Rhodopseudomonas boonkerdii: one gene and its partner. Each later gene encodes a partner of the first gene's protein in a complex. Links are inferred from orthologs where the notes say so. Each region holds a gene or a part of one and is shown in the gene's direction. Other genes may lie near its edges.

Region 1 (7,950 bases):
CTTCGGTTTCCGCAGCCTGTAGCAGGGACGAACCGAACCCGCGTGCCCGGTATCCATCCTCGACCCACAACAGCGTGACGATCATCCATGTCCCGACCCCTTCAGTAACCAAGCCGCCGCGGGCGACGTCTTTCTCTTTCACGGTCACCGCGAATGATTTCAGCGGACTGACGGTCTGATGTGATCGATTGAAGTCCCCGAGACCGGCGGCGACGAACTTCTTCGTCGCGCCGTATGTTGTCTCGATCTGGACTTCCATCTAATCGGCCTCAGGTCAGCGCCACGTTCACCGAGCTTTCCGGCAGCTCGGCATTGAAGCAGCGCTGATAGAATTCGGCGACCAAAGGACGCTCGAGTTCGTCGCACTTGTTGAGGAAGGTCACACGGAAGGCAAAGCCGATATCGCCGAAGATGTCGGAGTTCTCGGCCCAGGTGATCACCGTACGCGGGCTCATCACCGTGGAGAGATCGCCATTGGCGAAGGCGTTGCGCGTGAGGTCGGCGAGGCGCACCATCTTGTTGACGATGTCCTTGCCCTCGGCGGTTTGATAGTGCTTGGCCTTCGCCAGCACGATCTTCACTTCCTCGTCGTGAGCGAGATAGTTCAACGTGGTGACGATCGACCAGCGGTCCATCTGGCCCTGATTGATCTGCTGGGTGCCGTGATAGAGACCTGACGTATCGCCGAGACCGACCGTGTTCGCGGTCGCGAACAGGCGGAAGGCCGGGTGCGGCTTAATGACCTTGTTCTGGTCCAGCAGCGTCAGGCGGCCGGCGACTTCCAGCACGCGCTGGATCACGAACATCACGTCCGGACGGCCGGCGTCGTATTCGTCGAACACCAGCGCGACATTGTGCTGCAGCGCCCAAGGCAAAATGCCGTCGCGGAACTCCGTGACCTGCTTGCCGTCGCGGACGACGATGGAATCCTTGCCGACGAGGTCGATACGGCTGATGTGGCTGTCGAGATTGACGCGCACGCAGGGCCAGTTCAGGCGAGCCGCGACCTGCTCGATATGGGTCGACTTGCCGGTACCGTGGAAACCGGTGACCATCACGCGGCGATTGCGGGCGAAGCCGGCGAGAATCGCGAGGGTCGTGGCGCGGTCGAAGCGGTAATCGGGATCGGCATCCGGCACATGCGGATCGCCATAGGAGAAGGCAGGCACTTCGAGGTCGGAATCGATACCGAATACCTTGCGCACCGACACTTTGATGTCGGGAATGCCGGTCAACGCTTCCTGCTGGTCTTGCGCTTTGGTCATGGCGGCGGTCATCGATCCTCCGTGGTCCCGGGAATGCCGAAACCAGTCTTTCAGTTTGGCTACGGATGGGGTGCTTTGCGGAACGTAGCAGAGAGCCGCGGCCGGACAAAGCCCAAGGGGACGTCAAAGCGAACGGCAAAGTTCCAAAATGTAATCATATAGATAGGTTGTAATGACGGTTTTTGGAGCCCTGCCCTGCGAATTGGGCGATGCTAAAGTAGCTGCCATTCATTGAGGTAATCCTTGGCCACCCGGCCAGATCGGACTTTCGTGCACCACATCATCGACACCATCACACAATTCGTCGGTGCCCATGCCTGGCTCGGCTATCTCACCGTATTCCTGGCCGCGCTGCTGGAGGCGATCCCGGTGCTCGGCACCTTCATCCCCGGTACGACGCTGATCCTGGCCCTCTCGGCCCTGATCCCGGCGGGTGACCTCAGCCTTGCCGGCGTGCTGGCAGCGGCGGTCCTCGGAGCTGTCCTCGGCGATGGCGGTGCGTACTGGGCCGGACATGTGCGGCAGCGCGCATTGTTGCAGGCTTGGCCGCTGAAGAACTATCCCGGCGTCGTTGCGCAGAGCGAAACCTTCTTCGATCGTTTCGGTGTCTGGGCGGTGTTCCTTGCCCGTTTCGTGCCGCCGATCCGCGCTTTCGTGCCGGTCACCGCCGGCGCGCTCGGCATGGCGCCAGCAAAATTCGCTCCGGTAAACATCCCCGCCGCACTGATCTGGGCGCCCGCGCATGTGCTGCCGGCCGCCTTCGCCGTCTCCGCGCTCGAACATTTTGGCGGGCTCGCCGGCCTCGAGCACAAGGCCAGGCATTACAGCGTCTTGGTCGTCTTGGTGCTTGCGATTGTCCTCGGCGGCGCCATCTGGTGGTGGTGCCGGCGCAATGCGTCGCACGGCAACCAAAAATCAACCCTTTGATTTATCAACTAAAAGAAACCTTCTCGGCTTGACTCCGGCCACTGTTTCACCCGAAAAGCCTGCCACCGCAGTTTTGCCTGCCGCCCGATCTCCCCATATTGAACGAATGTCCGACCCCATGCGCAGCTACCTCGACTTCGAAAAGCCGGTTGCCGAGCTTGATTCCAAGATCGACGAACTGCGCGTGCTCGCCGCCGGTGGCAGCGATATCGGCGAGGAGATCGTCCGTATCGAGGACAAGGCAGTCGCCGCGCTGCACGAGCTCTATGCGAACCTGACGCCGTGGCAGAAGACCCAGGTCGCGCGCCATCCGCAGCGTCCACATTGTGTCAACTACATCGACTCGCTGGTCACTGAATTCACCCCGCTCGCCGGCGACCGCAAATTCGGCGAGGACGAAGCGCTGATCGCAGGCTTCGGCCGTTTCCGCGGCGAGAGCGTCTGCGTGCTCGGTCAGGAAAAAGGCTCGACCACCGAAACCCGCCTCAAGCACAATTTCGGCATGGCCCGCCCCGAAGGTTATCGCAAGGCCGTTCGCCTGATGGAGATGGCCGACCGTTTCGGCATTCCGGTGTTGTCGCTGGTGGACACCGCCGGCGCTTATCCCGGCATCGGCGCGGAAGAGCGCGGGCAGGCGGAAGCCATCGCGCGCTCCACCGATGCCTGCCTCGCGCTCGGCGTGCCCAATATCGCCGTCATCATCGGTGAAGGCGGCTCAGGCGGCGCCATCGCCATCGCCACCGCTAACAAGGTGCTGATGCTGGAACACGCGATCTACAGCGTGATCTCGCCGGAAGCGGCGTCCTCGATCCTGTGGCGCGATTCATCGAAGGCGCAGGAAGCCGCGACCAACATGAAGATCACCGCGCAGGACCTGCTTCGCTTCGGCGTGATCGACATGGTGCTCAAGGAGCCGCCCGGCGGTGCCCATCGCGATCCCGCAGCCATGATCGCGACGACCGGCGATGCGATCGCGCAGGCACTCAAGGAACTGAACGGCATGGACAGCACAGCTTTGCGTCAGCAGCGCCGGCAGAAGTTTCTGGATATCGGCAGGAAGATTGGCTGATCTTTCTTCTCCCTCCCCGCAAGGGCAGGGCTAGAGGATTTGGCGAAGCGCAAAGAGGATAGTGCTCGGCCTGCATGGTTCGAGACGCCCGCTTCGCGGGCTCCTCACCATGAGGATCTTCTACAGAGCCATCCTCAGTCCTCATCCTAAGAGTCGACTCATAAAGCAGTCGAGGTGGTTTTCGGCTGCTTTTGTTCGGAATAATGCCCGTTCAGCTCAGGATCTCGATTCTCCGTCCCTCATCCTGAGGAGCCGCGTAGCGGCGTCTCGAAGGATGGCTGCAGGCGGCCTTAGTCATTCACACACATAACAAAAGCCCGCCTTTCGGCGGGCTTTCGCGTTTCAGCAGCTAGCGTCGTGCTTACTTCTTTGCAGGAGGCGCCATCTTGTTGTCGGACGGCTTCGGTGCATCCTTTGCGGCCGGAGCGGCTTCCGCCGGCTTCGCAGCAGCCTGATCGAGACGCTCCACCTTCGCGCCCTCGCGCAATTTGGTGACATAATCCGCCTGCGCCTTGCGGACGACATACTGCTCGATCTGCGGCTTCACCTGATCGAAGCTCGGCGCCTGACGGTTGCGCTTTTCCTCGACCTTGATGATGTGCCAGCCGAACTGCGACTTCACCGGGTCCGAAATCTTGCCCGGCTCCAGCTCAAAGGCGACCTTGGAGAATTCCGGCACCATCTGGTCCTTGGTGAAGAAGCCGAGATCGCCACCATCGGCCGCGCCCGGATCCTTCGACGACTTCTTCGCCAGTTCGGCAAAGTTGGCGCCCTTCTTCAGTTCCTCGGCGATCTTCTTGGCCTCGTCCTCGGTCTCCACCAGGATGTGGCGGGCATGAACCTCCTGCTCGCCGGAAATCTGCTTGGCAGCGTCGTCATAGACCTTCTTCATATTGGCATCGGTCAACGCTTCCTTGCCTTCGGTGCCGAGCAGGCTGTCCATCAGCAGGCGGTTGCGGGCGAAAGCCAGCTTGGCCTTGAAGTCGTCGCGGTCGGCGACCTTCTTGTCCTCGGCCGCCTTGGCGACGATCTTCATGTCGATCAGGAACGACAGCACGTTGTCCTTGCGGGTCGCCGGGTCCATCTGGGCGAGGCTCGGCCCGAGCTCTTCTTCCGCGATGGCGACGTCGCTCTGGCGGATTTCCTGGCCATTGACCTTGGCCAGAACCGGATTGGCGTCTTGCGCGTAAACCGGGAAACTGGACAGGAACGCCACCGCAACAGCGCCGGTGAGAGAGGCCAGGATCAGGCCGGGGCGCTTGCCCGGCTTCTGGGCGGGCGAAACGTTGAACATCGGGAATTCCTCAATCTGTAGGGTGCCTGTTTGGGACGGCGGACAGTCTCCCAAACTACCCATTTTGGCAACGCGAAAACTCTGTCAAAATCATGAAATCCTTGACACCTTGCCGCCGTTGACATCCCCCCGGACGCCCCATATCTCTCCCCGACCGGGCCGGTGGCGAAGGTGCGATTTCGGCTGCGCCGAGGCCATTGAACCCTTGATCGCCCGACCTCCACTATCACCCGACGGCCTTCGATATCGTGGCCGGCAGGCGATGCGCCGCAGACCATCGCGGGGCGATCCGCTGAACCAATTCCACGGCCCTCCAGGGCCGCATCGAGAAGACAGGATTTCGTGATGATCGGCGCGCTCGCCCGCAAGCTCTTCGGCTCCGCCAACGACCGCCGCATCAAGACGTATCAATCGCGCGTCGCCGCCATCAATGCGATGGAAAGCGAAATCGCCGCGCTCTCCGACGAAGCGCTAAAGGCCCGCACCGACGAATTCAAGGCGCAGCTCGCCGCCGGCAAGACGCTCGACGATATCCTCGTGCCTGCCTTTGCCACGGTGCGCGAAGCGGCCAAGCGCACCCTCGGCCAGCGCCATTTCGACGTGCAGCTGATCGGCGGCATGGTGCTGCATGAAGGCGACATCGCCGAAATGAAGACCGGCGAAGGCAAGACCCTCGTCGCCACCCTCGCCGTCTATCTTAACGCGCTGGCCGGCAAGGGCGTGCATGTCGTCACCGTCAACGACTACCTCGCCAAGCGCGACTCGAGCTGGATGGGCCAGATCTACGGTTTCCTGGGCCTCACCACCGGCGTGATCGTGCACGGCCTCGACGATGCCGAGCGCCAGGCGGCCTATGCCTGCGACATCACCTACGGCACCAACAACGAATACGGCTTCGACTATCTGCGCGACAACATGAAGTACCGGCTCGAGGACATGGTCCAGCGCGGGCACAATTTTGCGATCGTCGACGAAGTCGACTCGATCCTGATCGACGAAGCGCGCACGCCGCTGATCATCTCCGGCCCGCTCGACGACCGTTCGGAATTCTACAACACCATCGACACCTTCCTGCCCTCGCTCGAGAAGAAGACCGATTTCGAAGTCGACGAGAAGCAGCGCACGGTGACGCTGACCGAAGCCGGTATGGAGAAGATCGAGACACTGCTGCGCGATGCCGGCCAGCTCAAGGGCGAGAACCTGTACGACGTCGAGAACGTCTCCGTCGTGCACCACGTCAATCAGGCGCTGCGCGCCCATTCGCTATTCACCCGTGACAAGGACTACATCGTCCGCAATGACGAGGTGATCATCATCGATGAATTTACCGGCCGCATGATGCAGGGCCGCCGTTACTCGGAAGGCCTGCACCAGGCGCTGGAAGCCAAGGAACATGTGACGGTCCAGCCGGAAAACCAGACGCTGGCCTCGATCACTTTCCAGAACTACTTCCGCATGTACGGCAAACTCGCCGGCATGACCGGTACGGCGCTGACCGAAGCGGACGAACTGTTCGACATCTACAAGCTCGAAGTCGTCGAGGTGCCGACCAATATCGGCATCAACCGTCTGGATGAAGACGACGAGGTCTATCGCACCCAGAACGAAAAGAACGCCGCGATCCTGGCCGAGATTCAGCGCGCCAATGCGCGGATGCAGCCGGTGCTGGTGGGTACGGCATCGATCGAGAAATCGGAAGTGCTGGCCGAATACCTGCTCAAGAACGGCTACAAGATGATCGACTTCGCCGATCCCAAGGGGATGGAGAAGCTCTATGCTGCTGCGCGCTCGGGCAAGCCGGCAAAGTTGTTCGCGGTGCTGAATGCGCGCTTCCATGAGCAGGAAGCTTACATCGTCGCCGAAGCCGGCGTGCCTGGCGCCATCACCATCGCCACCAACATGGCCGGCCGTGGCACCGACATCAAACTCGGCGGCTCGCTGGAAATGCGCACGCAGGTCGAGACCGCGGGCATCGAGGACGAAGCTGCGAAGGCGGCCAAGATCGCCGAGATCAAGGCCGAGATCGACAAGTTCCGCGAGGCCGTGCTGAACGCCAAGGAAACCGTCGAGATTGAGCCGGCGAAGGGCAACAAGCCCGCCAAGACCGTCGAGAAGCCGGGCGGGCTCTACATCATAGGCTCCGAACGCCATGAGTCGCGCCGCATCGACAACCAGCTGCGCGGCCGCTCCGGCCGACAGGGCGACCCCGGCCGCTCGAAGTTCTATCTGTCGCTGGAAGACGACCTGATGCGCATCTTCGGATCGGATCGGCTCGACACCATGCTGACCCGGCTCGGCCTGAAGGAAGGCGAGGCGATCATCCATCCGTGGATCAACAAGGCGCTGGAAAAGGCGCAGCAGAAGGTCGAGGCGCGCAACTTCGACATCCGCAAGAACCTGCTGAAATATGACGACGTGCAGAACGACCAGCGCAAGGTCATTTTCGAGCAGCGCATCGACCTGATGAAGAACGAAAGCGTTGCTGAGACCGTGGCTGACATGCGTCACGCCTTTATCGACGAACTCGTCTCCAAGCACGTGCCGGAAAACCAGTATGCCGAGCAGTGGGATGTCGCCGGCCTGAAGGAAGAGCTGAAGCGCGTGCTCGACCTCGATCTGCCCGTAGACGAATGGGCCAAGGAAGAAGGCATCGCGGATGAGGAAATCCTCAGCCGCGTCGAGCAGAAGGCCGACGAGCACATGGCGGCCAAGGTCGCCCAGTGGGGTCCCGACGTGATGCGTTACGTCGAGAAGACGATCCTGCTGCAAACCCTCGACCATCTGTGGCGCGAGCATCTGGTGATGCTGGACCACCTGCGCCAAGTGATCGGCCTGCGCGGCTATGGCCAGCGCGATCCGCTGCAGGAATACAAGGCAGAAGCATTCAACCTGTTCGAGGCCCTGATCTCGAACATGCGCGAGGCGGTCACGGCGCAGCTGATGCGCGTCGAGATCGTGCCGCCCGAACAGCAGCCCGAATTGCCTGTCATGGAAGCGCACAAGCTCAATCCGAACACGGGCGAGGACGAGATGGCCTTCGCAAACGTCGCGTTGGCGCCGTCAGGGGCGGCCGTCGTGCCGGCCGCGCAGCGCGATCCGAACAATCCGCAGACCTGGGGCAAGGTCGGACGCAACGAGGACTGCCCGTGCGGGTCAGGCAAGAAGTTCAAGCACTGCCACGGTCGGTATGCGTAAGGCATTGCCGCAGGGCGGATGAGGCGAAGCCGTAATCCGCCGCGGTGTTTCAATTATATGCTCGCCGGCGGATTACGCTTCGCTAATCCGTCCTACGGCTAAATCTGACGGAACTTGCCCCCGCTCCTCATCGTTGCCATCCTCGCGCACTCCGCGAGGAATTGCCGATGCTGTCCCACACCGAAATGATGATCCGCCTC
Region 2 (2,799 bases), 2.6 Mb from region 1 along the record:
AAGCTCAGCGATATCGCCGATAACGCCGGCTCCCGTAAGAAGCGTATGCGCATCGGCCGCGGCATTGGCTCTGGCAAGGGCAAGACCGGCGGCCGCGGCGGCAAGGGCCAGACCGCACGTTCGGGCGTGCGCATCAAGGGCTTCGAAGGCGGTCAGATGCCTCTGCATCGCCGTCTGCCGAAGCGTGGCTTCAACAATATCTTCCGTCTCGACTTCGCCGAGATCAACCTGGATCGCCTCCAGGACGCGATCGACAGCAAGAAGCTCGATGCGTCGGCCACCATCACCGCGGCCTCGCTGGTCGAAGCCGGCGTGATCCGCCGCGCCAAGGACGGCATCCGCGTGCTCGGTCGTGGCGAGATCAAGGCCAAGCTGAATCTCGAAGTCGCCGGTGCGTCGAAGTCGGCCGTTGAGGCGATCGAGAAAGCTGGCGGCAAGGTGACCATCCTTGCGCCCGCCAAGGCCGAAGACGGCGAGGCGGCCTGAGACCTGCGCGCCGCCTGCGTCCGCGGGCGGCCTTGCACGGCACTCGGGTAGATTTTAGTAATGCCGAGCACCAAATAACGTCCGGCCTCGCCGGGTGTCTCGATTGCGCAGACACCCAGGTTCGAGAGGTGCGGGAGAAAGTCCGACATGGTCTCTGCAGCAGAGCAACTCGCCTCCAATCTCAATTTCGCCGCGCTCGGCAAAGCCGATGAACTGAAGAAGCGCATCTGGTTCACACTGGGTGCGCTGCTTGTTTATCGGCTCGGCACCTATATCCCGCTGCCCGGTATCGATCCGTCGGCATGGGAGCAGGTGTTCCGCCAGCAGGCCGGCGGCATCCTCGGCATGTTCAACATGTTCGCGGGCGGCGGCATCAATCGCATGGCGATTTTTGCGCTGAACATCATGCCGTATATTTCGGCATCGATCATCATCCAGCTTTTGACCACGGTGTCGCCGCAGCTCGAAGCGCTCAAGAAAGAGGGCGAAGCGGGCCGCAAGACGCTGAATCAGTACACCCGTTATCTGACCGTCATCCTGGCTGCCTTCCAGTCCTACGCCATCGCGGCAGGTCTGCAGAGCGCCGGCAATGTGGTCAGCGAACCCGGCCTGTTCTTCCTGATCTCGGCGTCAGTGACGCTTACCGGCGGCACCATGTTCCTGATGTGGCTCGGCGAGCAGATTACCTCGCGCGGCATCGGCAACGGCATCTCGCTGATCATTCTGGCCGGTATCGTGGCCGAGCTCCCGGCGGCGATCGCCAATATGCTCGAACTTGGCCGGCAGGGCGCGCTGTCCACCGGTCTGATCCTGGTCGTGATCGTGATGGCCGTCGTCGTGATCGCCTTCATCGTGTTCATGGAGCGCGCCCAACGTCGCCTCCTGATCCAGTATCCGAAGCGTCAGGTCGGCAACAAGATGTTCGAGGGCCAGTCCTCGCATCTGCCGCTGAAGCTGAACACGTCGGGCGTTATTCCGCCGATCTTCGCGTCGTCCCTGTTGCTGCTGCCGGCGACTATTGCCAGCTTCAATGCCGGCAAGGGCCCCGAGTGGTTCCAGATGCTGACGACCCAGCTCAGCCACGGCCGCCCGCTGTTTCTGGTGATGTATGTCTCGTTGATCGTGTTCTTCGCGTTCTTCTATACGGCGATCGTGTTCAATCCGACCGAGACCGCTGACAATCTGAAGAAGCATGGCGGCTTCATTCCGGGCATCCGTCCGGGCGAGCGGACTGCCGAGTATATCGACTATGTGCTGTCGCGCATTACCGTGGTCGGCGCCGCCTATCTCGCCGTCGTCTGCTTGATCCCCGAGATCATGATCTCCTATGCGGCCGTGCCGTTCTATTTCGGCGGCACCTCGCTGCTGATCGTGGTCAGCGTGACCATGGATACGGTTGCTCAGGTGCAGGGCTATTTGCTGGCGCACCAGTATGAAGGTTTGATCCGCAAGTCGAAGCTGAGGGGCCGGCGTAAATGAGACTTATTCTTCTCGGGCCGCCGGGGGCGGGCAAGGGAACACAGGCACAGCGTCTCGTGGCGCGTCACGGGATCGTGCAACTTTCCACGGGAGACATGCTCCGTGCCGCCGTGGCTGCCGAGACCGAGATCGGTCTCAAGGCCAAGGACATCATGGCCGCCGGCGGTCTGGTGCCTGACGAGGTGGTCATCGGGATCATTTCCGATCGCATCGAGCAGCCGGATGCCGCCAACGGCTTTATCCTCGACGGCTTCCCGCGCACCGTGCCGCAGGCTCAGGCGCTGGACGTGCTGTTGAAGTCCAAGGGCCTCAATCTCGACGCCGCCGTCGAACTGCGCGTCAATGAGGGCGCGCTGCTCGAACGCGTGGAAACCCGCGTCGCCGAGATGACGGCGCGCGGCGAGGCCGTACGTGCGGACGATACGCCGGAAGTGCTGTCCAAGCGTCTGGCTGCCTACCGTGCGTCCACCGAGCCGCTGATCGACTACTATTCCGAGAAGCGCAAGCTCGTGACCGTCAATGGCATGATGACCATTGATGAAGTGACGCTCGAGATCGACCGCGTGCTCGCGGCGATTCTCGATGACGCTGCAGCAAAGTCGCCCCGTAAGGCCGCCAAGAAGGCATCGGCCAAGAAAACCGCCACGCCGAAGACGGCTGGGAAGGCCAAGCCCGCCAAGAAGGCTCCGGCCGAAAAGGCAGCGAAGAAGGCTGCAAAGGCTCCGGCCAAGAAGGCCAAAGTCGCGAAAAAGGCTGCGGCCAAGAAGGCGGTGAAGGCGCCGAAAAAGGCCGCCAAGTCGGGTTCCAAGGTCGCCTCCAAGGCGAAAAGCACGA

Evidence for each region. The genes of interacting proteins can lie anywhere in the genome.
Region 2: the proteins of secA (region 1) and secY are in contact, whole or in part, in a crystal structure (PDB 3DIN), measured with the Thermotoga maritima proteins. The link is inferred for Rhodopseudomonas boonkerdii from one-to-one orthologs. Residues at the interface, in WP_004082002.1 of Thermotoga maritima: Glu261, Ala262, Arg263, Lys300, Ala301, Arg302, Thr303, Ile304, Ile305, Leu323, Tyr324, Asp325, Pro326, Val329, Ser330, Tyr333, Ile336, Lys340, Phe345, Val349, Glu363, Phe364, Tyr374, Ser375, Gly376, Gly377, Glu393, Ile395, Thr482, Ser483; in WP_004081795.1 of Thermotoga maritima: Glu108, Gly109, Glu110, Glu111, Ala236, Glu237, Arg238, Arg239, Ile240, Thr241, Ile242, Gln243, Tyr244, Ala245, Arg246, Arg247, Val248, Thr249, Gly250, Arg251, Arg252, Val253, Tyr254, Gly256, Ala257, Ser258, Thr259, Tyr260, Leu261, Pro262.

The regions. Positions count from the first base shown.
Region 1 is NZ_CP036537.1:1,023,894-1,031,843, reverse strand. Bases 4,590-7,950 are described here. They hold secA (preprotein translocase subunit SecA), read left to right. Parts: upstream 4,590-4,900; coding sequence 4,901-7,750; downstream 7,751-7,950. Other genes in these bases: E0H22_RS04760 (MgtC/SapB family protein), read left to right, coding at 7,918-7,950. Also shown: E0H22_RS04790 (GNAT family N-acetyltransferase), read right to left, coding at 1-259; cobaltochelatase subunit CobS, read right to left, coding at 270-1,277; E0H22_RS04780 (DedA family protein), read left to right, coding at 1,536-2,192; E0H22_RS04775 (acetyl-CoA carboxylase carboxyltransferase subunit alpha), read left to right, coding at 2,299-3,261; E0H22_RS04770 (peptidylprolyl isomerase), read right to left, coding at 3,623-4,555. UniProt on the Escherichia coli protein: Required for protein export, interacts with the SecYEG preprotein conducting channel.
Region 2 is NZ_CP036537.1:3,667,131-3,669,929, reverse strand. It holds secY (preprotein translocase subunit SecY), read left to right. Parts: upstream 1-633; coding sequence 634-1,965; downstream 1,966-2,799. Other genes in the region: E0H22_RS16820 (adenylate kinase), read left to right, coding at 1,962-2,799; rplO (50S ribosomal protein L15), read left to right, coding at 1-486. UniProt on the Escherichia coli protein: The central subunit of the protein translocation channel SecYEG. Consists of two halves formed by TMs 1-5 and 6-10.